DNA from 4 places in the Streptomyces sp. NPDC093801 genome. Region 2 is predicted to be linked to each of the others. Evidence: riboswitches for the same ligand, from Rfam matches in the RefSeq annotation. Region 2 holds a riboswitch; each other region holds the start of a gene.
What was found. Region 2 has a riboswitch for cobalamin ahead of AB0469_RS06095 (prenyltransferase/squalene oxidase repeat-containing protein). Riboswitches for the same ligand answer to the same signal wherever they lie in the genome.
Positions count from the first base shown of each region.

Region 1: linked by a shared signal. The riboswitch ahead of AB0469_RS01650 (CbtA family protein) and the one ahead of AB0469_RS06095 (prenyltransferase/squalene oxidase repeat-containing protein) in region 2 are both predicted to bind cobalamin.
Region 3: linked by a shared signal. The riboswitch ahead of AB0469_RS01585 (prenyltransferase/squalene oxidase repeat-containing protein) and the one ahead of AB0469_RS06095 (prenyltransferase/squalene oxidase repeat-containing protein) in region 2 are both predicted to bind cobalamin.
Region 4: linked by a shared signal. The riboswitch ahead of AB0469_RS01560 (acyl-CoA thioesterase) and the one ahead of AB0469_RS06095 (prenyltransferase/squalene oxidase repeat-containing protein) in region 2 are both predicted to bind cobalamin.

Region 1 covers NZ_JBFBDP010000001.1:349,939-358,163, reverse strand. The annotation lists gene metE (5-methyltetrahydropteroyltriglutamate--homocysteine S-methyltransferase) at 46-2,370, shown strand; partial or broken gene AB0469_RS01650 (CbtA family protein) at 2,509-3,063, opposite strand; cobalamin riboswitch at 3,028-3,186, opposite strand; gene AB0469_RS01645 (enoyl-CoA hydratase) at 3,323-4,099, opposite strand; gene mmsB (3-hydroxyisobutyrate dehydrogenase) at 4,096-5,016, opposite strand; gene AB0469_RS01635 (enoyl-CoA hydratase/isomerase family protein) at 5,010-6,095, opposite strand; gene AB0469_RS01630 (acyl-CoA dehydrogenase family protein) at 6,092-7,246, opposite strand; gene AB0469_RS01625 (CoA-acylating methylmalonate-semialdehyde dehydrogenase) at 7,243-8,225, opposite strand, start outside.
Region 2 covers NZ_JBFBDP010000004.1:185,993-194,628, forward strand. The annotation lists gene AB0469_RS06085 (hypothetical protein) at 1-169, opposite strand, end outside; gene AB0469_RS06090 (hypothetical protein) at 287-1,699, opposite strand; cobalamin riboswitch at 1,796-1,935, opposite strand; cobalamin riboswitch at 2,012-2,148, shown strand; gene AB0469_RS06095 (prenyltransferase/squalene oxidase repeat-containing protein) at 2,261-5,044, shown strand; gene AB0469_RS06100 (hypothetical protein) at 5,041-5,970, shown strand; gene AB0469_RS06105 (energy-coupling factor transporter transmembrane component T) at 5,975-7,165, shown strand; gene AB0469_RS06110 (ATP-binding cassette domain-containing protein) at 7,162-8,636, shown strand, end outside.
Region 3 covers NZ_JBFBDP010000001.1:335,618-341,713, forward strand. The annotation lists gene AB0469_RS01575 (energy-coupling factor transporter transmembrane component T) at 1-56, opposite strand, end outside; gene AB0469_RS01580 (hypothetical protein) at 62-994, opposite strand; gene AB0469_RS01585 (prenyltransferase/squalene oxidase repeat-containing protein) at 991-3,702, opposite strand; cobalamin riboswitch at 3,878-4,026, opposite strand; cobalamin riboswitch at 4,086-4,217, shown strand; gene AB0469_RS01590 (prenyltransferase/squalene oxidase repeat-containing protein) at 4,327-5,739, shown strand; gene AB0469_RS01595 (DUF4430 domain-containing protein) at 5,802-6,096, opposite strand, start outside.
Region 4 covers NZ_JBFBDP010000001.1:329,827-335,266, reverse strand. The annotation lists gene AB0469_RS01575 (energy-coupling factor transporter transmembrane component T) at 1-769, shown strand, start outside; gene AB0469_RS01570 (ATP-binding cassette domain-containing protein) at 766-2,421, shown strand; gene AB0469_RS01565 (ECF transporter S component) at 2,418-3,242, shown strand; partial or broken gene AB0469_RS01560 (acyl-CoA thioesterase) at 3,267-3,608, opposite strand; cobalamin riboswitch at 3,808-4,039, opposite strand; partial or broken gene AB0469_RS01555 (hypothetical protein) at 4,037-4,228, opposite strand; partial or broken gene AB0469_RS01550 (phosphotyrosine protein phosphatase) at 4,343-4,522, opposite strand; partial or broken gene AB0469_RS01545 (MFS transporter) at 4,558-4,958, shown strand.

The DNA.
Region 1 (8,225 bases), on a different contig from region 2:
TGTCCCATCGGGATCTCAGGGATTCATCTCGCGAAGGAGATCTCCGTGACCACCCAGTCTGCAGCAGCGGCAGCAGGTGCCACCGTCCACGGCTACCCCCGTCAGGGCGGGAACCGTGAACTGAAGAAGGCGATCGAGGGCTACTGGAAGGGCCGCGTCACCGCCGACGCCCTCCACGCCACCGCTGCCGGCCTGCGCCGTACCGCCTGGCAGCAACTCGCCGCGGCCGGCCTCACCGAAGTACCCACCGGGGACTTCTCGTACTACGACCACGTCCTGGACACCACCGTCATGGTCGGCGCGGTCCCCGCACGCCACCGGGCCGCGGTCGCCGCCGACCCACTGGACGGCTACTTCGCGATGGCCCGGGGCACACAGGACGTGCCGCCGCTGGAGATGACCAAGTGGTTCGACACCAACTACCACTACCTGGTCCCCGAGCTGGGGCCGGACACCGTCTTCACCGCCGACCCCGCGAAGCAGGTCGCCGAGCTCGGAGAGGCCCTCGCCCTCGGTCACACCGCCCGTCCCGTCCTGGTCGGTCCTGTCACCTACCTGCTGCTGGCCAAGCCTGCACCCGGCGTGGCGGCGGACTTCCAGCCGTTGACCCTGCTCGACCGGCTCCTGCCCGTATATGCCCAGGTCCTGGCAGCCCTGCGTGCCGCCGGCGCCGAGTGGGTGCAGCTGGACGAGCCCGCCCTGGTGCAGGACCGCACCCCGGCCGATCTCAACGCGGCCGCCCGCGCCTACCGTGACCTGGGCGCACTCACCGACCGGCCCAAGCTGCTCGTCGCCTCCTACTTCGACCGGCTCGGGGAGGCCCTGCCCGTCCTGGCGAAGGCGCCCGTCGAAGGCCTCGCCCTCGACTTCACCGGCCCGGCCGCCGCTCAGCTCGACGACCTCGCGGCCGTGGGCGGACTGCCCGGCAAGCGCCTGGTCGCCGGGGTCGTGGACGGCCGCAACATCTGGGTCAACGACCTGGAGAGGTCCCTGACCACCCTCGGGACCCTGCTCGGCCTGGCCGACAGGGTGGACGTGGCAGCCTCGTGCTCCCTGCTGCACGTCCCGCTCGACGCCGCCGCGGAACGGGACGTCGACCCGCAGATCGTGCGCTGGCTCGCCTTCGCCCGGCAGAAGGCCGCCGAGATCGCGACCCTCGCGAAGGGCCTCAGGTCCGGCACCGCGGCGGTGGCCGGTGAGCTCTCCGCCAACCGGGCCGCCCTCGCCTCCCGGACAGCCTCCCCCATCACGCACGACCCGGCCGTCCGCGCCCGTACCGCGGCCGTCACCGACGCCGACGGCCGCCGCGCCCAGCCCTACGGCGAGCGCGCCGCCGCCCAGCGGGCCCATCTGGGTCTGCCCCTGCTGCCGACCACCACGATCGGTTCGTTCCCGCAGACCGACGAACTGCGCGCGGCCCGTGCCGACCTGCGGGCCGGACGGATCGACCCGGCCGGGTACGAGGCCCGCATCAAGGGCGAGATCGAGGAGGTGATCTCCTTCCAGGAGAAGACCGGTCTGGACGTCCTGGTGCACGGCGAGCCCGAACGCAACGACATGGTCCAGTACTTCGCGGAGCAGCTGACCGGCTACCTCGCCACGCAGCACGGTTGGGTCCAGTCCTACGGCACCCGCTACGTCCGCCCGCCGGTGCTGGCCGGGGACGTCTCCCGGCCCGATCCGATGACCGTCCGCTGGACCTCGTACGCGCAGTCCCTGACGGCCAAGCCGGTCAAGGGCATGCTGACCGGGCCGGTCACCATGCTCGCCTGGTCCTTCGTGCGGGACGACCAGCCGCTGGGCGACACCGCCCGCCAGGTCGCGCTCGCCCTGCGGGACGAGGTGAACGACCTGGAGGCGGCCGGGACGTCGGTGATCCAGGTCGACGAGCCGGCTCTCCGTGAGACCCTGCCGCTGCGCGCCGCCGGCCACGCCGACTACCTGGCCTGGGCCACCGAGGCGTTCCGCCTGACGACCTCCGGGGTCCGGCCGGATACCCAGATCCACACCCACATGTGCTACGCCGAGTTCGGCGACATCGTGCAGGCCATCGACGACCTCGACGCGGACGTCATCAGCCTGGAGGCCGCCCGCTCGCACATGCAGGTCGCTCGGGAACTGGCCGCCCACGGCTACCCCCGCCAGGCCGGGCCGGGCGTGTGGGACATCCACTCCCCGCGCGTCCCCAGTTCTGAGGAAGCGGCCGCTCTGCTGCGGACGGGCCTGGAGGCCATTCCGGCCGAGCGGCTGTGGGTCAACCCCGACTGCGGGCTGAAGACCCGTGGCTGGCCCGAGACCCGTGCGTCCCTGGAGAACCTGGTGGTCGCTGCCCGTGAGGTCCGCGCCGGCCTTGCCCGCGACCACGCCTGACCTGCACGAACAGAGCCCTGGCGTCCCGGTTGTCCGGGGCGCCAGGGCTCTGAAGGTGGCTTCGGTGCGAGGATCAGCCGAGGGCGAGACCGGCTGCGGGGCCGTAGCTTCCCTACCGGCGCGGTCAGCGCGGTGGGCCAGGAGCCGCTGGGCGAGGACGCCGAAGACGACGGCGAACACGACCCACATCACGACCTGGACGGTCACCGATGCGACCCGGAACTCCCACAGCAGGGCCGGGGGGAACTCGGGCTTGACGGCGTCCGTGTTGTCCGGGAGTACCTGTCAGGCCAGCGCCGCGGCGGCGACGAAAGCGGCGCCCGCCGTCAGCGTCGCGTTCCAGTTGCCCAGCCGCGGGGCCAGCCGGCGGCCCGCGATGAGCGCGCCGACGCCGGGCAGGACGCTGAGCAGGATTATCAGGAAGAACAGCGTGGTGCGCTGCCCGATGGTGTCGGGATTCCCGACGGCCGGCGGGTTGGCCGGGTACTTCAGGAACGGCACGAAGTAGACCGTGGTGAAGGCGCCGGCTGCCGTGAGCGCGGCCGTGGCCCGCGGGCTGAAGCCGCCGACGCGGCCCAGGACGAAGGAGAACGCGAGGGAGGCGATGCCGCCCAGGGCGACGCCGCAGACCAGGACACCGGTGGCGAGGCCGTCGGTGGACTGGACGGGGCGGCTGACGAGTCTGACTTGCCGCGGCCGCCACCCCGGATGGGGAGTGTCGTCGCAGCACACAGTGGCGCGACCATGCCGGATTCACACCGGGCTTCCGTCTCGCCGTCGCTGCTATGTGCAGATGTCGGCGTGACGCTACAGTCCGCGACCTTGCTGGTCCAAGCGGATGAGTCCCTGATCACACGTGGTGCCCGGGACGCGAGACGGCATGGGCCTGTTCCTCCCGGCGGGGCAGGCGGCCCGGGGCGGTGGGTGTGCCGCCCCGGGTCACCCGGTGTGCTCAGCCGTGGGTGAAGTGCGGCGGGCGCTTGTCCACGAAGGCGGACATGCCCTCCTTCTGGTCGGCGGTCGCGAACACCGCGTGGAAGAGGCGGCGTTCGAAGCGGACGCCTTCGGTGAGGGTGGTCTCGAAGGCGCGGTTGACGGCCTCCTTGGCCATCATCGCGACCGGCTTGGACATCTCGGCGACGGTCGTGGCCACGGCGAGGGCTTCGGCGAGCAACTCGTCGGCGGGGACGATCCGGGAGACCAGCCCGGCGCGCTCGGCCTCGGCGGCGTCCATGGTGCGGCCGGTCAGGCACAGCTCCATGGCCTTGGCCTTGCCGACGGCGCGGGTGAGGCGCTGGGAGCCGCCGATGCCGGGGATGACACCGAGTTTGATCTCGGGCTGACCGAACTTCGCGGTGTCGGCGGCAAGAAGGATGTCGCAGAGCATGGCCAGCTCGCATCCGCCGCCCAAGGCGTACCCGGAGACCGCGGCGAGGGTGGGTGTACGGACCTGGCCGAGCCGGTCCCACGCGGTGAACCAGTCGCTGAGGTACATGTCCATGTAGCTTTGCGGGCGCATCTCCTTGATGTCCGCCCCGGCCGCGAACGCCTTCGCCGAGCCGGTGAGGACGATGCAGCCGACGTCAGGGTCCCGGTCGAGTGCCTCCGTGGCGGCCACGACCTCGGTCATGACCTGGAGGTTGAGGGCGTTGAGCGCCTGGGGCCGGTTGAGGGTCAGGACGGCGACGCGTCCCTTGCGCTCGAGGAGGATGGTCTCGTACGTGGTCATGTGGTGGTTCCGTTCTGGTTCGGTCCGGCCGGTCGGAGGGTGCGGACGATTGCCGAGAAGTCGAGCTCCGCGCCGTCGCCCGCGGCGAACGCCGCGTAGAGCTCGGCAGCCTTGAGGCCCAGGGGCGCGTCCACCCCGCCAGCCCGCAGGGCGTTGGCGGCGAGGCCGAGGTCCTTGGCCATGAGCGGGGCCGCGAAGCCGGGGCGGTACTCGCGGTTGGCGGGGCTGGCCGGAACGGGGCCGGGGACCGGGCAGTTGACGGTCAGGGCCCAGCACTGGCCCGATGCCGTGGAAGCGACGTCGTAGAGGGCCTGGTGGTCCAGGCCCAGGCTCTCGGCGAGGACGAAGGCCTCGCTGACCCCGATCATCGAGACGGCGAGGATCATGTTGTTGCAGATCTTCGCCGCCTGGCCGGCGCCTGCCGTGCCGCAGTGCACGGCCTTCTTGCCCATGGCGTCGAGCAGCGGCTCGGCGGCGGCGAACTCCTCGGGTCCGCCGCCCGCCATGAAGGTGAGCGTGGCCGCCTCAGCACCCACCACCCCGCCGGACACCGGGGCGTCCAGTGCCCGGTGACCGGCCGCGGCGGCGGCCTCGTGGGCGGCCCGGGCGTCGGAGACGTCGATGGTGGAGCAGTCGACGAACAGGGTGCCGGGCCGGGCTGCGGCCAGGACGCCTAGCTCGCGGTAGAGGGCGAGGACGTGGTGGCCGGCCGGCAGCATGGTGATCACCACCTCGGCGTCCGCTACGGCTCCGACTGCGGACGGAGCGGGTTCGACCCCGTGGGCGGCGGCGGTGGCCAGCAGCTCGGGTACGAGGTCGAAGCCGAGGACGCGGTGGCCGGCCTTGACGAGGTTGGCGGCCATCGGGCCGCCCATGTGGCCGAGCCCGATGAACGCGACGGTGGTGCTGGTCACCAGACGACCTCCTGAGACGGAGCGGTCGCGCCGAGCCGGAGCTCGTGCGCGTCGAGCGGGGCGAAGAACCGGTCCACGGCGGCGGGGCTGACCTCTTCGAGGGTGGCGGGGGACCAGTGCGGGGTGCGGTCCTTGTCGATGACCTGGGCGCGGATGCCCTCGACGAGGTCTGGGGAGGACAGCGCCGTGCAGGAGACGCGGTATTCCTGTTCCAGGACGCGTTCCAGCGGTCCGAGTCGGCGGGCCCGGCGCAGCGCGGCCAGGCTGACCTTGACCGCCGTGGGGGACTTGGACAGGAGGGTGTCCGCCGCGGCCTTGGCGGCGGGTTCCCCCGAGGCCAGCAGCCGGGCGACGATCTCCTCGGCGGTGTCGGCGGAATAGCAATGGTCGATCCACTCGCGCGCCGGGGCGAGGGCGCCGGGTTGCGGCTGCCGTACGTACCGCTCCAGTACGGCGTGTACGGGTTCCGCGGCCAGCTCTCGGGCCAGGGCGGGCAGGTCGGCCGAGGGGACGAAGTGGTCGGCGAGCCCGCACAGGAGTGCGTCGGCGGCGCCGACGGGTGCGCCGGTGAGGGCCAGGTGGGTGCCGAGTTCCCCGGGCGCGAGGGCCAGCAGGTACGTGCCGCCGACGTCCGGGACGAAGCCGATGCCGGTCTCGGGCATGGCCACGCGGGAGCGTTCGGTGACGATGCGGACGCTGCCGTGGGCCGAGATCCCGACGCCGCCGCCCATGACGATGCCGTCCATGAGGGCGACGTACGGCTTGGGGTAGCGGGCGATCAGGGCGTTGAGCCGGTACTCGTCGCGCCAGAAGGCCGCCGAGGCGGTGCCGCCGGTGCGGGCGTCCTCGTGGATCGCACGGATGTCCCCGCCGGCGCACAGGCCCCTGTCACCGGAGCCGTCGATGACGACCAGCTCGATCGCAGGGTCGTCGGCCCAGGCCGTGAGTGCCTCCTCGATGCGGAGCACCATGGGGTGGCTGAGGGCGTTGAGTGCCTTGGGGCGGTTGAGGGTGATGTAGGCGGCGTGGTCCTCGGTGCGGGTGAGGACGTGGTCGTGATCGGTCGGTGTGTGGTTGGTCATCGCAGGGTCTCCGTGAGTCCGCGCGCGACGATGACGCGCATGACCTCGTTGGTGCCTTCCAGGATCTGGTGGACGCGCAGGTCGCGGACGATCTTCTCGATGCCGTACTCGCTGAGGTAGCCGTAGCCGCCGTGCAGCTGGAGGGCCGCGTCGGCGACCGTGTACCCGGTGTCGGTGGCGAACCGCTTGGCCATCGCGCACAGTCGCGGGGCCAGCGCATCGCCCGTGTCGAGGGCCTCGGCGGCCTGCCGGACCAGGGCGCGGGCGGCGGCCAGCTCGGTGGCCATGTCGGCCAGCCGGAACTGGAGCGCCTGGCGGTCCAGGAGCCGACTGCCGAAGGCCTCGCGGTCCGCCAGGTAGGACAGCGACCGGTCCAGGGCGCTCTGGCCGCCGCCGAGCGAGCAGGCGGCGATGCCGAGTCGGCCGCCGTTGAGGCCGCTCATGGCGATGCGGAAGCCGTCGCCCTCCGAGCCCAGCCGCCGGTCGGCGGGGAGGCGGACGCCGTCGAGGACGACCTGGCGGGTCGGCTGGGCGTTCCAGCCCATCTTCCGTTCGTTCGGCCCGAACGAGACCCCCGGGTCCTCGCGTTCGACGACGAACGCGGAGATCCCGCCCGGGCCCGACTCGCCGGTCCTCGCCATGACCACGTACACGCCGGCCGATCCGGCACCGGAGATGAACTGCTTGACGCCGGTCAGGACGTAGTGGTCACCCTGCCGCTCCGCGCGGGTGCGCAGCGCGGCGGCGTCCGATCCCGCGCCCGGTTCGGTCAGGCAGTAGCTGCCCAGGGTCGCCGCGGAGCACAGGCCGGGCAGCCAGCGGGCGCGCTGGGCGTCGTCGCCGTAGCGGTCGATCATCCAGGCGACCATGTTGTGGATGGACAGGTAGCCGGCGATGGACGGGCAGCCGGTGGCGAGGGTTTCGAAGACGAGGACGCCGTCGCTGCGTGACAGGCCCGAGCCGCCGTGTTCCTCGCGGACGTACACACCGGCGAGACCGAGGGCGGCGGCCTGTCGGATGACGTCGACGGGGAAGTGCTTGTCCTGGTCCCATGCCAGGGCATGGGGGGCCAGTTGCTCCTGGGCGAAGTCGAGGGTGACCTCGGCCAGGGCGAGCTGGTCCTCGGTGAGGGCGGTGGTCACGGCGCTCACCCCATCGTCGGGATGGTGAAGCTCGCGCCTTCCTTGACCCCGGAGGGCCAGCGCGAGGTGACGGTCTTGGTGCGGGTGTAGAAGCGGATCGAGTCCGGGCCGTGCTGGTTCAGGTCGCCGAATCCGGAGCGCTTCCAGCCGCCGAAGGTGTGGTAGGCGACCGGTACCGGGATGGGGACGTTGACGCCGACCATGCCGGTGTTGACGCGGCGTGTGAACTCGCGGGCGGTGTCCCCGTCGCGGGTGAAGATCGCCACTCCGTTGCCGTACGGGTGCTCGCTCGGCAGGCGCAGGGCCTCCTCGAAGTCGGCGGCTCGGACGACCGACAGGACGGGGCCGAAGATCTCCTCGCGGTAGACGCGCATCTGCGGGGTGACCCGGTCGAAGAGGGAGGCGCCGGCGAAGTAGCCGTTCTCGTGGCCTTCCAGAGTGAACCCGCGGCCGTCGACGACGAGTTCGGCTCCCTCGTTGACGCCGATGTCGACGTAGCGGCGGACCCGGTCGAGGGCGTCCCGGCTGACCAGCGGCCCGAAGTCGGCCTCCGGGTCGTCGGACCGGCCGATCTTCAGGGTGGCGATGCGGTCCTTGAGGGCGGCGACCAGCCGGTCGGCCGTCTCCTCGCCGACGGGTACGGCGACGGAGATGGCCATGCAGCGCTCGCCCGCCGAGCCGTAGCCGGCGCCGATGAGGGCGTCGACGGCCTGGTCGAGGTCCGCGTCCGGCATCACGATCATGTGGTTCTTGGCGCCGCCGAAGCACTGGGCGCGCTTGCCGTGGGACGCGGCGGTGGCGTAGATGTGCGCGGCGATCGGGGTCGAGCCGACGAAGCCGAGGGCCTGGACGCGCGGGTCTTCGAGGAGGGTGTCGACGGACTCCTTGCCGCCGTTGACCACGTTGAGCACGCCCGGCGGCAGTCCCGCCTCCAGGAACAGCTCCGCGAGCCGCAGCGGTACCGACGGATCGCGCTCGGACGGCTTGA
Region 2 (8,636 bases):
CCCCGGCCACCCGGGTCAAGGAGGTGAGCGCCTCCCGTGTCATGCGCAACCGCACTACGTGGGAGCCGAACTGGCGCCGTGACGCGGCGAGACTCTCGTACTCCTGTTCCGTGAGGGCGACCAACTGCACCCCGTCGACCATCACATGACGCGGCACAATCTTCGCCATCCCCGACCCTTCCGGCGTCATGGGCAAACGCCCTGCTTTCACGTTGCCTGTCCTCCAATAGTGCAACAGTGCGGGTTGCGGGCCGGGGGCCCGCAACCCGCACTGTGGCCGAAATGATCAGACACCCCACCGCAGGGCGATCGTGTCGCCCACGTTGATGACCTTGTTGCGGGCGGCGCCGGCGAACGCGGACCCGTCCACGCTCACCTTCCACGTGTTGGAGCCGCTGTTGGCCTTGCCGTTGACGTCGGTGATGGTGCCGGTCCCGGAGGACGGCGTGACGCTGGTGACGCAACCGGACGGAGCGGCGGCGGTCACCGCGGCGTTGAGGACGTCACCCAGTGTGGTGGTCGTCCCGGTCGGCGTGAAGGCCACCGAGCACACCTTGAGATTGCCGGCCCCGTCATCGACGGTCAGTGCCAGCTTCGTCGCCGTGCCGGCGGTGAAGGTGGACTGGGAAACCCACTGCGGTGCGCCGGGGGTGACCGGGACGGGCGGAGCGGTGGTGAAGCCACCGCCTGCGACGGCGCGCAGGGCGTCGATGGAGGAGTAGGCCGACGGGCTGGTGTCGGCGGGCTGGTACTTGAAGCCGCCTGCCGGGTTGTACTGGTTGGCGATGAGGAAGTCGATCGGGGTCTTGCCGCTACCGGTGAGGAAATCGCCCGTCTGCGGGTTGAAACCGCAGGCGTTCAGCCCCGCGACGCCCCAGCCGTTGGAGCTGGTGTTGACCCCGTAGAGGGAATTGAACGCGCCGCTGCTGGAGACGAGCTTGCTCTTGAGGAAGTTCTTCGCCTGGACGACGTCCGCGTCCGTATTGGGAACGCCGGAGACGCACAGGGCCGCCATCGCCGCGCCGGTCATGTCCACATCGCCCGCGGAGTTGAGGACGGTGGGGTTGCCCTCGGCCTTGTTATAGGTCCAGCCGCCGTCCACGTGCTGGTTGGCCCGGATGCGGGTGACCATGGAGTCGGTCAGGGCCTGCGGGACGCGCGCGCCGCCGGCCTGGGTCTTGGCTCCGCCCAGTGAAAGGGCCGCGAAGACGGTGCCGTTGAAGTTCCCGGACGGGCCGAAGTAGCCGGCCTCGGCGGTCTGCCAGTAGGAGTAGATGTTGGCGATGAGGTTGCGGGAGGCCGAGACGCGGGCCGGGTCGATGCCGGCGGCGTACGCGTTGAGGGTGCCGCGCTCGTAGTCGGTGACGACCGGGGAGGCCTGCGGCCAGCCCGCCGTCGAAAGCAGGTTGCGGTAGACCGTCCGCGCGTTCTTCGTCGTGTCACCACCCGGGTAGACATCGACGACGGCCGTGCCGGTGGCCGCGAAGGCGCTGAACGCCCACTCGTTGGACAGGCCGCTGCCCGCGTACGAACCGTCGGCGGCCTGGAGGGACTTGAGGTACGTCACGCCGTTGGTCTTGGACGTGGCGATCTGCGCGGGCGAGGAGGTGGCGAACGCCGGCAGGGTCGTGAGGGCGAGGGCGCCCAGTGCTGCGGGCACCGCAAGGGTGAGGCGGCGGGAAGTGCGGGTACGGGTCATGGCCTGCTCCTGGAATGGGGGACGCCGACCTGACCGTGGCTCGTGCGGGCGGGCAGCCCGGAGCTCGGTGGCGGCCGTCCGAACGCGTGGTACGGCTGGTGATGTGCCATGCCGCATGGGCATTCGGGCTTGGTGACGGCCCCCTGCCGTCCCACACCGCTGCGCGTCAGCCCCGGATTCGCACCAGGTTCCCCCATGTGGCAGCCCAGGACGCTACCCGAGTGATCAAGGCTCCGCCAGCCGCTGCGCTGGAGACCGGTCGAGCGGTGCCGGAGCCGTGGCACATGAGACGCAGACCACCTTGACGCTGTCTTTATCAACGTGGTCCACTCCGACTGATAAGCACTCAGCTCCAGGGGAAGCCGGTCGAAATCCGGCGCTGACCCGCAACCGTAGGCCCGGTTCCATCCGGGCGAGTCGGAATGCCTGGAGTCAGGTTTTTGCAGCGAGAAACGCCGTCGCGGACTACGGCGTGGTTCGAACGGCCTCCCCGTGTGCCCAACGGGCTGCGGAAGCCTCTTCACCACGCACTGGTCCGCCCGGCCGACACGAGGGGCCGTGGTGGGGACCGCACAGCAAGCAGAGCGACACCTGGGGAGCAAGGGGCTGTTGTCGCTCGTATCGGCGGCGTTGCTGACCTTCGCCGCGAGCGTGGCCTTCGTGGGCGGGACGGTGTCCGCCTCGGCCGACCCGATCGAGCAGTGCACGGCCACCGCCGGGGCGATCGTCGCGGTGGACTTCGGCCCGTTCGGCGGCAAGGTGGAGAAGGGCTGCGACACCACCCCCACCACCGGCTACGAGCTGCTGCAGACCGCCGGCTTCACCATGGAGGGCACCGTCCACGACGGCCCCGCCTTCATCTGCCGCATCGGCAAGGGCACCGGTACGCAGTACCCCACGCCGGACAAGGAGCCCTGCGTACTCACCCCGCAGGCCACCGCCTACTGGTCGTACTGGACCGCCTCGCCCGGTCAGCGCAAGTGGTCCTACAGCCAGCAAGGGGCCATGGCCCGGAACCCGAAGCCGGGTGATGTGGAGGCTTGGGTCTACGGCGGCACGGACATCGAGGGCACCAAGGGCAAGCCGTCCTTCTCCCCCGACGACGTCCGCGGTTTCACCACCCCCGACCCGACCGTCCCGACGGCCCCGCCCAAGGTACCGGCCGGGCGTGTCGACGTACCCGCGACCACCCGCTGGGTCACCGGGACGCTGACGGACGGGGAGCGCGTCGTCGACGAAGGCTCCACCACCCCGAACCACTTCCTCACCACGGAAGCCGCCTTCGCCCTCGCGGCGGCCGACCGCAAGAGCCCAGTGGCGAAGAAGATCGCTGACTTCCTCGCCACGCCCGCGCAGACCGACGCGTACGCCTACCCGGCCGGAAAGGACGGCATCCCGGACGCCACCGCCGCGGCCCGGCTCGCCCTGGTCGCCGAAGCCACCGGCAAAGACCCGCGCGTGTTCGGCGGGCACGACCTGCTCGGCGACCTCGTCAAGTACGCCTGCCCCCGCGACATCGGCGACGGCGACACGGTCGAAGGCTGCCTCACCAAGGGCGACTTCCGTACCACCGGGCAGGCCGACGCCCAGGCCATGGCCGTCATCGCCCTGGTCAACGCCGGTATGACCCCGCCCCCCGGCTCAGTTGCCCGGCTGACCGTCCTGCAGTGCGAGGACGGCGGATTCACCAGCGTCCTCATCCGCCCCGGCAGTCCGGGCTGCGAGAGCGAGGCCGGCGCCACCGGCCTCATCACCCTCGCCCTTGAGCGGGCCGGCGGCCACGAGGCCGTGCTCCAGAAGGCCCGCAGCTACCTGAAGAGGTCCCAGCTGACGACCGGCGCCTGGCCGGCCCTCTACTACGAGACGACCGGCAACCCGGCCGCCACCGCCTGGGCCTCGCAGGCACTGCGCGCCCTCGGCGACGAGGCGTTCGCGGACGCCGGCGTCTCCTATCTCTCCAAGCACCAGCTCCCGACCGGCGGATTCGGCTTCGCCGAGGACGACACCGAATCGAGGCTGTACCCCACCGCCACGGCCGCGGCCGCGGGCGCCGGCACTGATCTGGCCAGCCTGACCGCCAAGCCGGCCGAACCGCCGGCACCGACGAACCCGCCGACCACGCCCCCGTCTGGTGAAGGACCCGACCTCAAGAAGGGCACCGCGTACCTGACGGCCCCGTCCCGCCTGGTCCAGGGCCGCTTCTACGAGAGCCAGCCCGGCTCCGGCTTCGCCGACTACGGCCTGACCATCGACGGCGCGTACGCCCTCGCCGCCACCGGCCAGGACAACGCCGCCCTGCGCAACATCGTCGACTTCATGGACAAGGGCGGCAAGGACGGCCAGAAGCGCGGCATCCACGACTGGACCCTCGTCGGCACCACGTACGCGAACGGCGGCTCCATCGGCAAGACCGCCGTACTCGCCGAAGCCGTGGGCCGAGACCCCCGGAACTTCGGCGGCCAGGATCTGATCGCCGCACTCGCCAAGATCACCTGCCAGGCGAAGACCGACACCCGCCAGGAGTGCGCGGCCAAGGGCAACTACGCCTACGCCACGTCCGTCTTCAAGCAGTCCCTCGGCGTCATGGCCCAGCTCCGCGCCGGCGAGAAGGCCGCCGCGGCCGAGCCGGCCGCGTACCTCAAGAGCCTCCAGGATCCCTCGGGCGCCTGGGTCAGCCTGATCGGGGAACCCAGCGGCCCCGAAGTGGACTCCACCGCCATGGCCGCCATGACCGTGGACCTCCTCCCCGACGCCGACTCCCAGGCCGCGGTGGACAAGGCGCTCGCCTGGCTCGCCACCCAGCAGAAGGACGACGGCGGCTTCCCCGGCGCCTCCGGCAACTCCGTGAACTCCGCGGCCCTCGCCATCCAGGGGCTCTCACTCGACGCACCCAAGTACGGCACCCAGATCGCCAAGGCCCGGAAGTTCCTGGTGAGCCAGCAGAACAGCGACGGCGGGTTCAACGTCGCCAAGGGCGGCCAGACCGGCTCCGACCTCCGCGCCTCCACCCAGGCCGTCGGCGGCGCCACCGGCATCTCCTTCGGCACGCTGACCCGCGACCTCACCGGCACCACCCCCCAGCCCATCCCCAGCACGACCGGAGGTACTTCTGGAGGCACCTCTGGAGGAAGCTCCGGCGGCAACGGCTCGCCCGTCATCGTGACCCCGGGCGAGAACGGCGGCAGCACAGGATCCGCAGGCGGCTCCGGCTCCGGTGGCGGACCTCTCGCCTCGACCGGAGCCCAGGTCGGCACGCTGGCCGCTGCCGCGCTGGTCCTGACCCTCGGCGGCTGGGGCCTGACCCGCGCCGCGAAGCGCCGCCGCCGGACGGGAGCGGGAGCATGAGCCGCAACCGCGTCGTACGCGCCCTCGCCAGGACCGCCGCCGCGCTGGGGCTGACGGTGGCCGCCTTCGCCGCCACCGCGGCCCCCGCCGGCGCCGCACCGCAGCCCATGGGCCAGTGCACCACCTCCTCGGGGGTCGTACTCGCCGTGGACTTCAGCCACTGGGGCGGCCCCGTCTACCGCTCCTGCGGCACCACCCCCACCACCGGCTACGAACTCCTCAACCAGGGCGGCTGGGCCACCACCGGCACCGGCCACGACGGCCCCGCCTTCATCTGCCGCATCGGCTACAGCGGACACCAGGGCGGCAAGCAGTACCCCACCCCGCAGCAGGACGACTGCGTCCTGACCCCGCCGGCCTCCGCCTACTGGTCGTACTGGCACGCGAACCCCGGCCAGAACACCTGGGAGTACAGCCAGCTCGGCGCCATGCTCTACAAGCCGAAGCCCGGCAGCGTCGACCTGTGGATCTTCGGCGGCACGAACATCGAGGGCACCGAGGGCAAGCCCACCGTCACCCCCGACCAGCTCCGCGCCAAGAACACCCAGCCGACCGGCGGCCCCGCGCCGAAGGACACCCGCACGGCCGCTCCCCTGCCTCCGAACGTCAACACCGGTCCCCGCCCGGAGAACCCGCCCCCAGCCGCCCCGCAGACTCCGACCCCGCTGCCCAGCTCCACGCCTTCGGAGAGCCCCTCGGCCTCGCCGAGCCCTTCCGAGAGCGTCTCGCCGACGCCCTCCGCGCCTCCTTCCGCCAGTGCTCCGGCTGTGGCCGCGCCCGGCCCCCAGGTGGTCGAAGCCGCACCTGCCGCCGACGCGAAGCATGATGTCGGCTCGTACCTGCCCGCCGTCGCCACCGGAGCGCTGGTGCTGCTGATCGGTGCCGCGGCCGTGTACGCCGCCAAGCGCCGCCGTCGTACGGAGTAGCCGCGTGCCACGCACCACCACCTCGACGCAGGCGGCGAAGCCGCCCGTGTCCGGCCTCTCGCCGGACACGGGCGGCCGCCGCCTGCCCCGCACCCTGCACCCCGTCGCCTGGTGGATCTGGGCCCTCGCCCTCGCCACCGCCGTCAGCCGCACCAACAACCCGCTGCTGCTCTTCCTCGTCCTCGCGGTCCTCGGCTACGTCATCACCATGCGCCGCACCGAGGCGCCCTGGGCCCGCGGCTTCAAGTACTACCTCTACCTCGCACTGACCGTCGTCACGATCCGCGTCACCTTCCGCGCGATCTTCGCCACCGGCATCACCCCCCGTGACCACTTCCTCTTCTCCCTCCCCCACATCCCCACCCCCGACTGGTACGCGGGCATCCAACTCGGCGGCCCCGTCTCCCTGGAAGCCCTCCTCTCCGCCGCGACGGACGGACTACGCCTGGCCTGCATGCTCTGCTGCATCGGCGCCGCCAACACCCTCGCCAACCCCAAACGAGCCCTGCGCGTACTGCCCGGCGCCCTCTACGAACTGGGCGTCGCCGTCACCGTCTCCATCAGCGTCGCCCCGCAGCTCGTCCAGAGCGTGCAGCGCGTCCACCGCGCCAAGCGCCTGCGGGCAGGACGCTCGAAGGGACTGCGCGCCCTGCGCGGCATCATCGTCCCCGTCCTGGAGGACGCACTCGAACGGTCCCTGCGCCTGGCCGCCGCCATGGACTCCCGCGGCTACGGTCGCGCGGGCACGGCCACCCGGCGTTCCCGCCGCCTGACCGGCACCCTGATGCTGCTCGGCATGTGCGGCCTGTGCGCCGGGGCCTACGGACTGCTCGACGCGACCGCGCCGAAGCTGCTCGGGCTCCCGGCCATGGGCGCCGGAGCCGTGCTGTGCTTCGCCGGGCTGCGCCTGGGAGGCCGCCGGATCACACGGACCGCGTACCGACCCGACCCGTGGCGCTTCGCCGAATGGGCCGTCGCCGGCTGCGGCGTCCTCTCCGCCGTCCTGCTCTTCGCCAACGTCGGCTTCAATGCGGCCGAGCTCAACCCCTCCATCTACCCGCTCAGTTGGCCCACCCTGCCGCTCGTGCCGGCCGCCGCGATCCTCCTCGCGGGAGCCGCCGGCTTCCTGGCCCCGCCGCCGGCCGCTCCGGCCCGGGCGGCCGTCCCGCCCCAGCGCACCGAGGAACCCAAGTGATCCACTTCGACCAGGTCACCGTCCAGTACGAGGACACGGCCGAACCGGTCCTGCGCGACGTCGACCTAACCGTCGAGGAAGGCGAACTCTGCCTCGTCGTCGGCCACACCGGCGTCGGCAAGTCCACCCTCCTCGGCGCCGTCAACGGGCTCGTCCCACACTTCACCGGCGGCACCCTGTACGGCCGCGTACTCGTCGACGGCCGCAACACGGCCGAGCACCCGCCCCGCGAACTCGCCGACGTCGTCGGCGTCGTGGGCCAGGACCCGCTCGACGGGTTCGTCACCGACACCGTCGAGGAGGAACTCGCCTACGCCATGGAGCAGCTGGCGGTCCCCCCGGCGACGATGCGCAAGCGCGTGGAGGAGACCCTCGACCTCCTCGGCCTCGCCGACCTGCGCCACCGCGCCCTGCACGAGCTCTCGGGCGGCCAGCAGCAGCGGGTCGCCATCGGCTCCGTCCTCACCGCCCATCCCCGCGTGCTCGTGCTGGACGAGCCCACCTCCGCCCTGGACCCGACGGCCGCGGAGGAGGTCCTGGCGGCCGTCACCCGGCTCGTCCACGACCTCGGCGTCACCGTCCTCCTCGCCGAACACCGCCTGGAGCGCGTGGTCCAGTACGCCGACCGCGTCATCCACCTGCCCGGCAACGGCCGGGTCGTCTCCGGCACACCCGCCGAGATCTTCCGCACCTCCTCCATCGCCCCGCCCATCGTCGAACTGGGCCGCGCCGCGGGCTGGGCCCCCCTGCCCCTCTCGATCCGCGACGCCCGCCGGGCCGCGGCCCCTCTGCGGTCCCGGCTCGCCGGAGTCACGCCACCGCCGGTACGCCCGGCACCCGCAGCCGATGCCACCACGCTGCTGACGGCTCACGGTGTGACGGTGACCTACCAGGGCGTCCCAGCCGTCCGCGAGGTCGACCTCGACCTGCGCGGCGGTGAGATCACCGCGCTCATGGGCCGCAACGGCTCCGGCAAGTCCTCCCTCCTGTGGGCCCTCCAGGGCTCCGGACCGCGTAAGGCCGGCTCCGTGGCCGTCGGCGCCGCAGGCGACTCGAAGCCGCTGGACCCCCGGAAGCTGTCGGCCGCGGACGCCCGACAGCTGGTCGGGCTGGTCCCGCAGACCCCCACCGACCTCCTCTACCTGGAGAGCGTCAAGCAGGAACTCGACCAGGCCGACGCCGAGTCCGGCGTCGCCGCCGACGGGATCCGGGCCCGCACCATCCTGGACCGGCTCGCACCCGGCATCCCCGACGCCACCCACCCCCGCGACCTGTCCGAGGGCCAGAAGCTCGCCCTCGTCCTCGCGATCCAGCTGACCGCCGCACCCCGGGTGCTCCTCCTCGACGAGCCCACCCGCGGGCTCGACTACCGGGCGAAGAGCGAGCTGATCCGCATCGTCGATGACCTCGCCGCAGAAGGCAGGGCCGTCGTGATCTCCACTCACGACGTCGAGTTCGTCGCCCGCGCCGC
Region 3 (6,096 bases), on a different contig from region 2:
GGCGCGGGGCCGGGCTTGGGCGGCGAGGCCGCCGCCGACGGGATCGTGCGTGCCATGCGGGCTACTCGGTACGGCGGCGGCGCTTGGCCGCGTAGGCGGCGCCCCCGCCGATCAGCAGGACCAGGGCGCCGGTGGCGACGGCGGGCAGGTACGAGCCGGCGTCGTGTTCGGCGTCCGCGGCGGGGGCCGCGTCGACGACCTTGGGGCCCTCGCTCGGCGCTGCCGCAGCAGCGGCGCTGGGCGGAGGGGAGGACGCGGAGGTACTGGCTGACGGGGTGGCCGAAGCGGTGGGGCTGGAGCTGGGTGCGGGGATCGTCGGTGAAGGGGTCGTGGACTGCTGGGGCGGCGAAGCCGGCTGCTCAGGCTTCGGCCCGGTGTTCGTGCCGGGCGGGACCGGCGCGGCGGTCCGGGTGTCCTTGGGCTGGGGCTCGCTGCCGCCGGTGGGCTTGCTGTTGTGGGCACGCAGCTGGTCGGGGGTGACGGTGGGCTTGCCCTCCGTTCCCTCGATGTTGGTGCCGCCGAAGATCCACAGGTCCACGCTGCCCGGCTTGGGCCTGTAGAGCATGGCGCCGAGCTGGCTGTAGGTCCAGGTGTTCTGCCCGGGATCGGCATGCCAGTACGACCAGTACGCCGAGGCCGGCGGTGTGAGGACACAGTCGTCCTGCGCCGGTGTCGGGAACTGCTTGCCGCCCTGGTGGCCGCTGTAGCCGATGCGGCAGATGAAGGCGGGGCCGTCGTGGCCGGTGCCGGTGGTGGCCCAGCCGCCCTGGTTGAGAAGCTCGTAGCCGGTGGTGGGCGTCGTACCACAGGAGCGGTAGACGGGTCCGCCCCAGTGGCTGAAGTCGACCGCGAGGACGACGCCCGCCGAGGTGGTGCACTGGCCGATGGGCTGCGGGGCGGCTGCGGCCGGCGAAGTGGTGGCGGTCAGGGAGGCCAGGGTCAACCCGACTACCGCCGCGAGGTTGCCGACAGCGCGTACGAACCGGCTGGTCACTGGTGGGCCCCCTTCGCCGTGCGGCGGGTACGGGCAGCGCGTACGAAGCCGTAGCCGAGCAGCGTGAGGAGTGCGGCCGCGGCGCCGATGCCGATCACCTGTGTACCGGTGTGGGCGAGCCCGCCGCCCCCTCCTCCGCTGCCGCCGGATCCGCCGCCGTTCTCGCCGGGGGTGACGATCTTCGGGGTGGTGGGCGTGCCGGAGGGCTGGGCCGACCCGGTGGGGGTGGGCTGCGGGGTGGTGCCGGCGAGGCTGCGGGTGAGGGTGCCGAAGGAGATGCCGGTGGCGCCGCCGACGGCCTGGGTGGAGGCGCGCAGGTCGGAGCCGGGCTGGGCGTCCTTGGCGATGTTGAAGCCGCCGTCGCCGTTCTGCTGGGAGGTGAGGAAGGCCAGGGCCTTGGTGATCTGCGTCTTGTACGTGGTGCCGTCGAGGGAGAGGGCCTGGACGGCCAGTGCGGCGGAGTTGACCGAGTTGCCGGAGGCTCCGGGGAAGCCGCCGTCGGGCTTCTGCTGGGCTGCGAGCCAGGCGAGGGCCTTGTCGACGGCCGCCTGGGACTGCTGGTCGGGCAGGAGGTCGAGGGCCATCGCGGCGATGGCGGTGGAGTCCACCTCCTCCCCGCTCGGCTCGCCGATGAGGCTGACCCAGGCGCCCGACGGCTTCTGGAGGGTCTTCAGGTAGGCGATGGGCTCGGCCGCGGCGGTGCTCTCCCCCGCCCGGACCTGGGCGATGACGCCCAGGGACTGGGAGAAGACGGAGGTGGCGTTGGTGTAGGCACCCTTGTCGGCGCAGGAGCGGTCGGGCGCCGGGGTCTTGGCCGGGCAGACGGCCTTGGCGAGGGCGGTGATCAGGTCCTGGCCGCCGAAGTGGCGGGGGTCGCGGCCGACGGCCTCGGCGAGCAGGGCCGCCTTGCCGAGGGAGCCGCCGCCCGCGTACTTGGTGCCAATGTTCGTCCAGGAGGCGAGGGTGCGGCCGGTGCCGTCCTTGCCGCCGTGATCGAGGAAGTCGACGATGCCGCGCAGGGCCGCGTTGTCGGCGCCGGTGGCGGCCAGGGCGTACGCACCGTCGATGGTCAGGCCGTAGTCGGCGAAGCCGGTGCCGGCGGTGCTCTCGTAGTAGTGGCCCTGGATGAGCCGGGTGGGGTCGGTGAGGTAGGCCGAGCCCTTCTTGAGGTCCGGTCCGCCCTCGGGACGGGGCGTCGGCCCGGTGGTGGGACCGGTCGGGGAGGGCGAGGGCTCGGGCTTCTTGGTGGTCAGGGTGACCAGGTCGCTCTTGGCCCCGGCGATGACGGCGGGGACGGTGGCGAACAGCAGCGGGTCGGTGCCGCCGGCCTCGAAGGCGAAAGCGCCGCTGGGCAGTTGCTGCTTGGACAGCCAGGAGACGGCCGCGTCCGCCCGGTCTGTCTCGCCCAGGTGGCGCAGGGCCTGGGCTGCGAAGCCGGTGGCGTACGCGCTGCCCACCGTGCCGTACGCGGCGGCGGGCAGGCCACCGTCCGCGAGCTGGGCCTTCTTCAGGAAGTCGCGGGCCTTGGCCACCTCCGCCTCGTGGCCGCCGGCCCGTTGGAGGGCGAGGGCGGCGAGGCCGGTGGCTCCGGGCTCGCTGTCGCAGCCGTCGCCGCGGCGGATCAGCATGCTGGTGAAGCCACCGTCCTGGCACTGCATGTCGGTCAGGCGGGCCACTGCGTCGGCGGGCGGGCGGACGCCGCCCCCGAGCAGGGCGATCACGGCCAGGGCCTGCCCCTCGGCCTGGCCGGAGGTGGTGGGAAAGTCACCCCTGACGGTGCAGCCGGGTACGGGCGTGGGGGCGTCCGATCCGCTGGTGCATACGTCCTTCACGAGGTCGCCGAGCAGGTCGTGGCCGCCGACGGCGCGGGGGTTGCCGCCCGTCGCCTCGGCCACGAGGGCGAGCCGGGCCGCGGCCGCCGCTTCCGGCGCCCGGTCCTTGCCGGACGGGTAGGCGTACGCCTCGGTGTGCTCGGGCCGGGCCAGGAAGGCGGCTACCTTCGCGGCCGCCGGGCTCTTCGGGTCGGCGGCGGCCAGGGCGAGGGCGGTCTCGGCGGTCAGGGTGTAGTTGGGGGTTTCGGAGCCCTCGTCAACGACGCGTTCGCCGTCCTTGAGCTGTGCGGTGAGCCAGCGGGTGGCCGCGGGGAGGTCGACCGCGCCGGGCGGGACGACGGGCCCGCTCGTGTCGGTGGGCTTGGGCGAGGCCCCGCCGCCGGCGCGGACGTCGTCCGGGGAGAAGGTGGGCTTGCCGGTGCTGCCGCCGACGTCCGTGCCGCCGAAGACCCACGCGTCCACGTCACCCGGCTTGGGGGTACGGGCCATCGCGCCGAGCGGGCTGTACGTCCAGTTCGCCTGCCCGGGCGAGGCCGTCCAGTAGGACCAGTAGGCAGAGGCCTGCGGGGTGAGCTGGCAGGGCTCCTTGTCCGGCGTCGGGTACTGCGTACCGGAGTTGAAGGAGCCGTAGCCGATCCGGCAGATGAAGGCGGGGCCGTCGTGGACGGTGCCGGTGGTGGTGAATCCGGCTTCGTGGAGCAGGTCGTAGCCGGTGGTCGGGGTCGTGTCGCAGCCGCGTTCGACCTTGCCGCCGAACGGGCCGAAGTCGACGGCCACGACCGCGCCGACCGTGGCCGTGCAGTCCTTGACCGGGTCGGCCGTCGCCGTCGTGGACGGCGCGAGGAAGGCGACGGTCACACCGCAGACGAGCAGCATCGCCGCCGTGATGGACAGCAGCCGATGTCTGGCGCTCGTGTGCTGGCCTGCCCACTGTTCGGTGTCCACCCGCAGCCCCCTCGTCCAGGCCGGACGGACGGGGTACGTGGCGAGACGCCCCGTGCGCGATGTCCGCAGGGGCGTTGACGACCACGCCGTAGTCCGCGACGGCGCTCTTCGTTCATGACACGGCCACAGGCAATCCGGCTCGCCCGGGACGATCGCCGGGCCTACGGTTGCGGGTCAGCGCCGGAATTCGACCGGCTTCCCCTGGGGCTGAGTACTTGTCAGCCGCCATGGAACACGGCCCCGAGTGCACCGTCAAGGTGGGATGCGTCTCATCCGGCTGCCGGGGCAGGGCACTTGGCGCCATGCTGGCGGACCCTTGATCACTGGGGTAGCGTCCTGGGCGCCACATGGGGGAACTCGGTGAGAATCCGGGGCTGACGCGCAGCGGTGTGGCACGGCGGACGCCGTGCCGAGCCCGAATGCCCGTGCGGTGACGAAGCATCAGGAAGCCGTACCACGCGTCCCGGACGGCGGCCCCTTCCCCAGGTCGTGCCGCGGTCCGCGCACGGTCCCCGGGCGAGGTCGGCCGGCGTTCGCCGATCTCAGGAGCAGGTCATGAACCGTTCCCTCACCCCCCGCCGCCTCGCGATTGCGGTCCCTGCCGCAGTCGGCGCGTTCGCCCTCGCCGTGGTGCCCGCCGCGGCCACGTCGACGCCCGCCCAGATCGCCACGTCGAAGACGAACGGTGTGGCGTACCTCAAGTCCCTTCAGGCCGCCGATGGTTCCTACGCCGGCTTTGGATTGTCCAACGAGTGGGCCTTCAGCGCCTTCGCCGCCGCGGGTACCGCGGTCGTCGACGTCGCGCCGGGCGGGGACACCACGAAGAACGCCCGGACCGTCTACCGGAACCTGCTGTCCACGTCCGGCTGGCCCTCGGCCTCCCCGGTCGTCACCGACTATGAGCGCGGCACCCTGAACGCGTACGCGGCCGGTATCGACCCGGCCCGGGTCTCCGCCTCCCGCAACCTGATCGCGAACATCTACTCCTACTGGCAGACCCCCGAGCCCGGCTACTTCGGCCCCTCCGCCAACTTCAACGGCACCGTCTTCGCCGCCCTCGCCCTCGGCGGCGCCAAGACCCAGACGGGCAGCGCCCGCATACCGCAGGCCCTCACCAACTCCCTCGTCGCACGCATCCGCGCGAACCAGCACAACGACGGCGGCTGGCAGTACAGCAAGGCCGAGGGCAACCCGACCGCTCTGGCCACCGCCGGCGACATCGACATGACCGGCGCCGCCATGGCCGCCCTGTGCGCCTCGGGCGTCCCGGGCACCGACACCGACGTCGTCCAGGCGAAGAACTTCCTCAAGAGCAAGCTCGTCACCACCTCGGGCGCCTTCAACTCGATGTACGGCGTCAACACCAGCTCCAACGGCTGGGCCGTCGCCGGGCTCAACGCCTGCGGCATCAACCCCCAGACCGGGGATTTCCTCACCACCGCCGGCAAGACCCCGATCGACTTCCTCATCGCCAACCAGTACAACCCCGGCGGCGGCTTCAAGTACAAGCCGGCCGACACCAGCCCCACCGCCTACGCCTCGATCGACTCGTTGCGCGCGGTCGCCGGCGGCGGCTTCACCTCCACCCCGCCCGTCCCGGTCACCCCGGGCGCCCCACAGTGGGTGGCCCAGTCGACGTTCACCTCGGGGACCGCCACCAAGCTGGCGCTCACCGTGGACGACGGCGCCGGCGGCCTGAAGGTCTGCTCGGTCTCCTTCACCCCGACCGGCACGACCACCACCCTCGGCGACGTCCTGAACGCGGCGACCACGGCGGCCACCCCGGCCGGCTGTGTCACCAGCGTGACGCCGTCCTCCGGCACCGGCACCATCACTGCCGTCAACGGCAAGGCCAACAGCGGCTCCAACACCTGGAAGGTGAGCGTGGACGGCTCCGCCTTCGCCGGAGCCGCCCGCAACAAGGTGATCAACGTGGGCGACACCATCGCGCTGCGCTGGGGCGCCTGAGACGTGCGACGGGCGGGGGTACGCGTCCTGCTCCCCCGCCCGTGGTGCGGCACCTGCTCGGATCAGAAGGAGGTCCAGACGAACGACACCTGGTCGCCCGCGTTCAGCTTGAACTGGCAGCCGCCGACCGGGGTGGGCGTGCCGTTGACGGATATGTTCCAGTAGGCCGAGCCGCCCCCGCTGACACCCTTGATGGTGTCGACGGAGAAGTCGTCGAACGAGGCGTACCAGGTGCCGTCCCAGGCGAAGTAGTTAAGGCGGGCGGCGTCGTCCAGGGCGGCGGTCGGGGTGGGGACCTTGCTCGGGTTGGCGCCGCCGTTGGTGCCGTCGCACTTGTGGGTGCCGCCGGTGGCGGTG
Region 4 (5,440 bases), on a different contig from region 2:
GCTGCTCTCCGCCGCGACCGACGGCCTGCGCCTGGCCTGCATGCTCTGCTGCATCGGCGCCGCCAACACCCTCGCCAACCCCAAACGGGCCCTGCGCGTCCTGCCCGGGGCCCTGTATGAACTCGGCGTCGCCGTCACCGTGTCGATCAGCGTCGCCCCCCAGCTCGTCCAGAGCGTCCAGCGCATCCACCGCGCCCGGCGGCTGCGGGCCGGCCGCACCAAGGGCCTGCGGGCGCTGCGCGGGATCGTCGTCCCCGTCCTGGAAGACGCACTCGAACGATCCCTGCGGCTCGCCGCCGCCATGGACTCGCGCGGCTACGGTCGGGCCGGCACCGCCACCCGCCGCTCCCGCCGGATCACCGGCGTGCTGATGCTGCTGGGCATGTGCGGGATGTGCGCCGGAGCGTATGGCCTCCTGGACGCCACGGCCCCGAAACTGCTGGGGCTGCCCGCCATGGCCGTCGGGGCGCTGCTCTGCGTGGCCGGACTGCGCCTCGGCGGCCGGCGCATCACGCGCACCACCTACCGGCCCGACCCCTGGCTCTTCTCCGAGTGGGCGGTCGCCGGCTGCGGCGTCCTCTCCGCCGTCCTGCTCTTCAGCCACGCCGGGTTTGACGCGGCCGAACTGAACCCGTCGATCTACCCGCTCAGCTGGCCCACGCTCCCGCTCGTCCCCGCCGCCGCCATCCTCCTCGCGGGCGCCGCCAGCTTCCTGGCACCCCGCCCCGCAGCCCCCGTCCCCGTACCGCGCACCGAGGCAGCCACGTGATCACCTTCGACCAGGTCTCCGTCCAGTACGACGACACCGAAGAACCCGTGATCAGGGACGTGGACCTGACCGTCGAGGAAGGCGAACTCTGCCTCGTCGTCGGCCACACCGGCGTCGGCAAGTCCACCCTCCTCGGCGCCGTCAACGGCCTCGTCCCCCACTTCACCGGCGGCACCCTGTACGGCCGCGTCCTCGTTGACGGCCGCAACACCGCCGACCACCCGCCCCGCGAACTCGCCGACGTCGTGGGCGTCGTCGGCCAGGACCCCCTCGACGGCTTCGTCACCGACACCGTCGAAGAGGAACTCGCCTACACCATGGAGCAGCTGGCGGTACCAGCCGCCACCATGCGCAAACGCGTCGAGGAGACCCTCGACCTCCTCGGCCTGGCCGACCTGCGCCACCGCGCCCTCCACGAACTCTCCGGCGGACAGCAGCAGCGAGTCGCCATCGGCTCCGTCCTCACCGCGCATCCCCGGATCCTCGTCCTGGACGAACCCACCTCCGCCCTTGACCCGACCGCCGCCGAGGAGGTCCTGGCCGCCGTCACCCGCCTCGTCCACGACCTCGGCGTCACCGTCCTCCTCGCCGAACACCGCCTGGAGCGCGTCGTCCAGTACGCCGACCGCGTCATCCACCTGCCCGGCGACGGCCGCGTCGTCTCGGGCCCGCCCGCGGAGGTCTTCCGTACGACGTCCATCGCGCCGCCGATCGTGGAACTGGGCCGTGCCGCGGGCTGGGACCCGCTGCCCCTGTCGATCCGCGACGCCCGCCGCGCCGCCGCGCCCGTACGTACCCGGCTGGCCGGCACGGTCCCCGGTCCGGCCCGCCCCCTGACCGCGTCGGACCGGAGCACTCTCCTGACCGCCCGCCGCGTGACCGTGACCTACCACGGCGTACCGGCCGTCCGTGAGGTGGACCTGACCCTGCACGGCGGTGAGGTGACCGCGCTCATGGGCCGCAACGGCTCCGGCAAGTCCTCCCTTCTGTGGGCCCTCCAGGGGTCGGGCCCCCGCACCGCGGGCTCGGTGGGCATACCATCCGGCCCGGGGAAGCCGGCCGATCCTCGCAAGCTTCCTGCTGCCGAGGCCCGCAAGCTCGTGGGTCTGGTTCCGCAAACCCCCACGGACCTGCTGTACCTGGAGACGGTGAAGCAGGAACTCGAGCAGGCCGACGCCGAGTCGGGAGTGACTGCGAACGGAACCCCGGCCCGCGCGTTCCTGGATCGCCTGGCGCCCGGCATACCCGACACCACCCATCCGCGCGACCTCTCCGAGGGACAAAAGCTCGCCCTGGTCCTCGCCGTCCAACTGGCCGCGGCACCGGAGGTCCTGCTCCTCGACGAGCCGACCCGCGGACTGGACTACCGGGCCAAGGAGCAGTTGATCCGGATCGTCGATGACCTGGCCGCCGAAGGCCGGGCCGTCGTCATCTCCACCCACGACGTCGAATTCGTCGCCCGAGCCGCCGACCGCGTCGTGGTCATGGCCGACGGGGACATCGTGGCCGACGGTCCGACCACCGAAGTTATCGTCGCCTCACCGGTCTTCGCCCCGCAGACCGCGAAGATCCTCGCACCGCACCCGTACCTCACCGTCGCCCAGGCGGTCGACGCCCTCAGTGACGACGACGGAACGGACACGGCCCCATGACCGCGCTCAGCCCCGCCATCCGCATCGGCCCGCGTGCCGCCCTGGTCATCGCCCTGGCCGCCTTCCTCGGCATCGTGGCCTTCTTCTGGCCGTTCCTCGTCGCCCCCGGAAAGTTCGGCTCGAACTACGCCCCGCCGCTGATCTTCGGCGTGCTGCTGGTGATCGTCCTCTCCGTCGTCATCTCGGAGATCGCCGAGGGCGGCATCAACTCCAAGGCCCTCGCCATGCTCGGCGTGCTGTCCGCCGTCAATGCGGCCATCCGCCCCCTGGGCGCGGGCACCGCGGGCATCGAGACTGTCTTCTTCATCCTCGTCCTCGCCGGCCGCGTCTTCGGGCCCGGCTTCGGCTTCACGCTGGGCTGCACCTCGCTCTTCGCCTCCGCGCTGATCACCGGCGGGGTCGGGCCCTGGATGCCGTACCAGATGTTCGGCTGCGCCTTCGTCAGCATGCTCGCGGGCCTCCTGCCCAGGGCCACCGGCCGCCGCGAGGTGCTCATGCTCGCCGCCTACGGCTCGGTCTCCGGGTACCTCTTCGGGTTCCTCCTCAACCTCTCCTTCTGGCCCTTCTCCCTCGACCCCAACAGCTCCATCGCGTACCTGCCCGGTCTGCCCTTCACCGAGCAGTTCCAGCGCTACCTCGCCTTCGACCTCGCGACCTCCCTCGGCTGGGACACCGGCCGGGCCGTCACCAACCTCATCTGCATCTGCCTGGCCGGCCCGGCCGTCCTGACCGTCTTCCGCCGAGCCGCCCGCAAGGCCCGCTTCCAGGCCCCGGTCCGCTTCAGCCGCTCGCCCGAGCGCACGGACGCGGCCGGGGCCTGACAACGGACCTGCCTACACCTCCAACAGGCCGGGGACCGGGCGGGGACGGCCCTCGGCATCGATGGCGACGAAGGTCAGCAGGGCGGTGGCCACGTCGGTGGCGGGGGTGGTGGTGGCGTTCCAGCGTTCGGCGGTGACGCGTACGGCCACCGTCATGGAGGTCCGGCCGGCGCGTTCGAGGAGGGCGTGGACGGTGAGGAGGTCCCCGGCGCGGGCGGGGGCGAGGAACGTCATGCGGTCCACGGAGACCGTCACGGCTGGCCCGTCGGCATGGCGGCCCGCCGACGCTGCGGCCGCGTCGTCGATGAGCTTCATGACGACGCCGCCGTGGATGGTGCCGTAGAGGTTCGTGTCGTGCTCGCTCATGATGTGGGCGAGGGTCACACGGGAGTCGGCCGGCGCCTTGTGGGCGCGGGAGCCTGCGGTGGTGTCCGTGGTCACGGAACTCTCCTTCGCGAGTCGTGGCTCGACCCGACGGCGTGCCGCGGGCGCGAAGGAGCGACGGGACTGGTGGTGCCCGCTGCCGCCGGCCCGCCCACGAGGCCCTCGGGTCTCCGTACGCGCTCGTCGCGCACGGGCAGCGGGCAGGTCTTCGGACTCACGGACACGCCTGCCGGTCTCCCGGCGGGCACCTACTGACCGTCGCTTCCCGGGACCGTTCTGTTCTCCGGTCCCAGTGCGTATGACGGCGGTCGTTCCCGCTCACCGCTGCGGGGCAGTCCCGGATTCCCACCGGGTTCCCTCTTACGACGCATCCCGCCTGGCGGACGGGGCGAACCAGCTGCGCCCTCACCCTAGGTCACAGCTCCGAGCATTTCGGCGGCTGAACCGGATGGCGTATGTCTCATGTCCTGGCCAGAAGACTCACCCGACAGCTTTCGCCTGGTCGGAGCCCATGCCCGGATGCCGTCGGCCACCGGGTGGGTCGTGGTGATCTGGACGTTCGTGAACCCGGCGGCCTCCAGCCCGGCGCGGTACTCGGCGAAGTGGGAAGTTCGTGCGCCTGGCCTATGGCACGCCGCCCCCAGTGAGGTGTCCGTCAGCCGATCAGTTCAGTCGAGGTACTTCTTGCCGGGGAAGTACGGGCAGGCGTCGCCTCAGCCCATGGCGCTCACGTAGTCGGATGCCTGGACGGCCTCGGTGGTCAGTACCTTCGGTCTCTGGGCGGAGATGTCGATGCCGAGCTCGGCCATGGCGGCCACGGCGGACGGGTTGATCGCGTCGCCGGGCACGGAATCTGCGGACCGGACCTCGACGCGATCCCCGGCGAGGTGGCACAGGAAGCCGGCGGCCCTCTGGGGGCGTGGCCGGCGTTCTCTACGCCACCCTTGCCCGCCACTTGGGCGTCACCGCCCGCACCGTCACCCTGATCGCCCTCGGCACCCTTTCCACCGCAGCCTCGCCACCGTCGCCAGCCCGTACGCCCTACTCGTTGCCGTGTCGGTCCTCGCGGGAGTGATCCGCGGCAACCTCACCCTCCTCCAGGCCACTGCCGTCACCGACCGGTGGGGCACCACCCATTACGGCCGGCTCTCCGGACTCCTCGGAGCCCCAGCCCACGCCGCAGCCGCCTTCGTCCCCTTCGCCGGTGCCGTCCTGGCCAGACCACTCGGCGGCTACCCTGCGCTGTTCTCTTTACTTGCAGCGCTGTCGATCACTGCCGCAGTGACAGCCCTCGGAGTCTGCGCACAAAGACCGCGAAGCCCTCGTCCATGATCGAGCGTGAGTCAGGGTGGGTGCTGGCCGGAATTTGGTCCCAGACTGGTCCGGGAGCACACCTGATGTGGCGTCAGGAAAGTCAGCATCTGGTCAGCATCAGTCCCTGAGTATTCCTGAGGAGCTGTCTGACGTGACGCCTGGTCGGCGGCGTCAGAACAGCCCTGTTAACGCAGAAGCGCAGGCTGCGAGGCTTCTCGACAGCGAGGACGATGTTCCTTTTTATCTTCGTCTCAACATGCCTCCGTGTAGAGTGCGTAGTGCCCTTGACCTGCAGAAAGCTGGCAGGGAGCCGTCTTCTAGGAGTCCAAAATGCTGCGCACCATGATCAAGTCCAACATCTGACATTTGGTCATCTGTGCAGGTCAGGGCCATGATGACCGGGCCCAGGTCAGCAAACACTCAGCATGAGACCGGACCCCGTTCCGGCGATGCTGACCTCCGGGCGAGACAGCGGGGGGCCGGGCCGGCGGTCGCCCGCA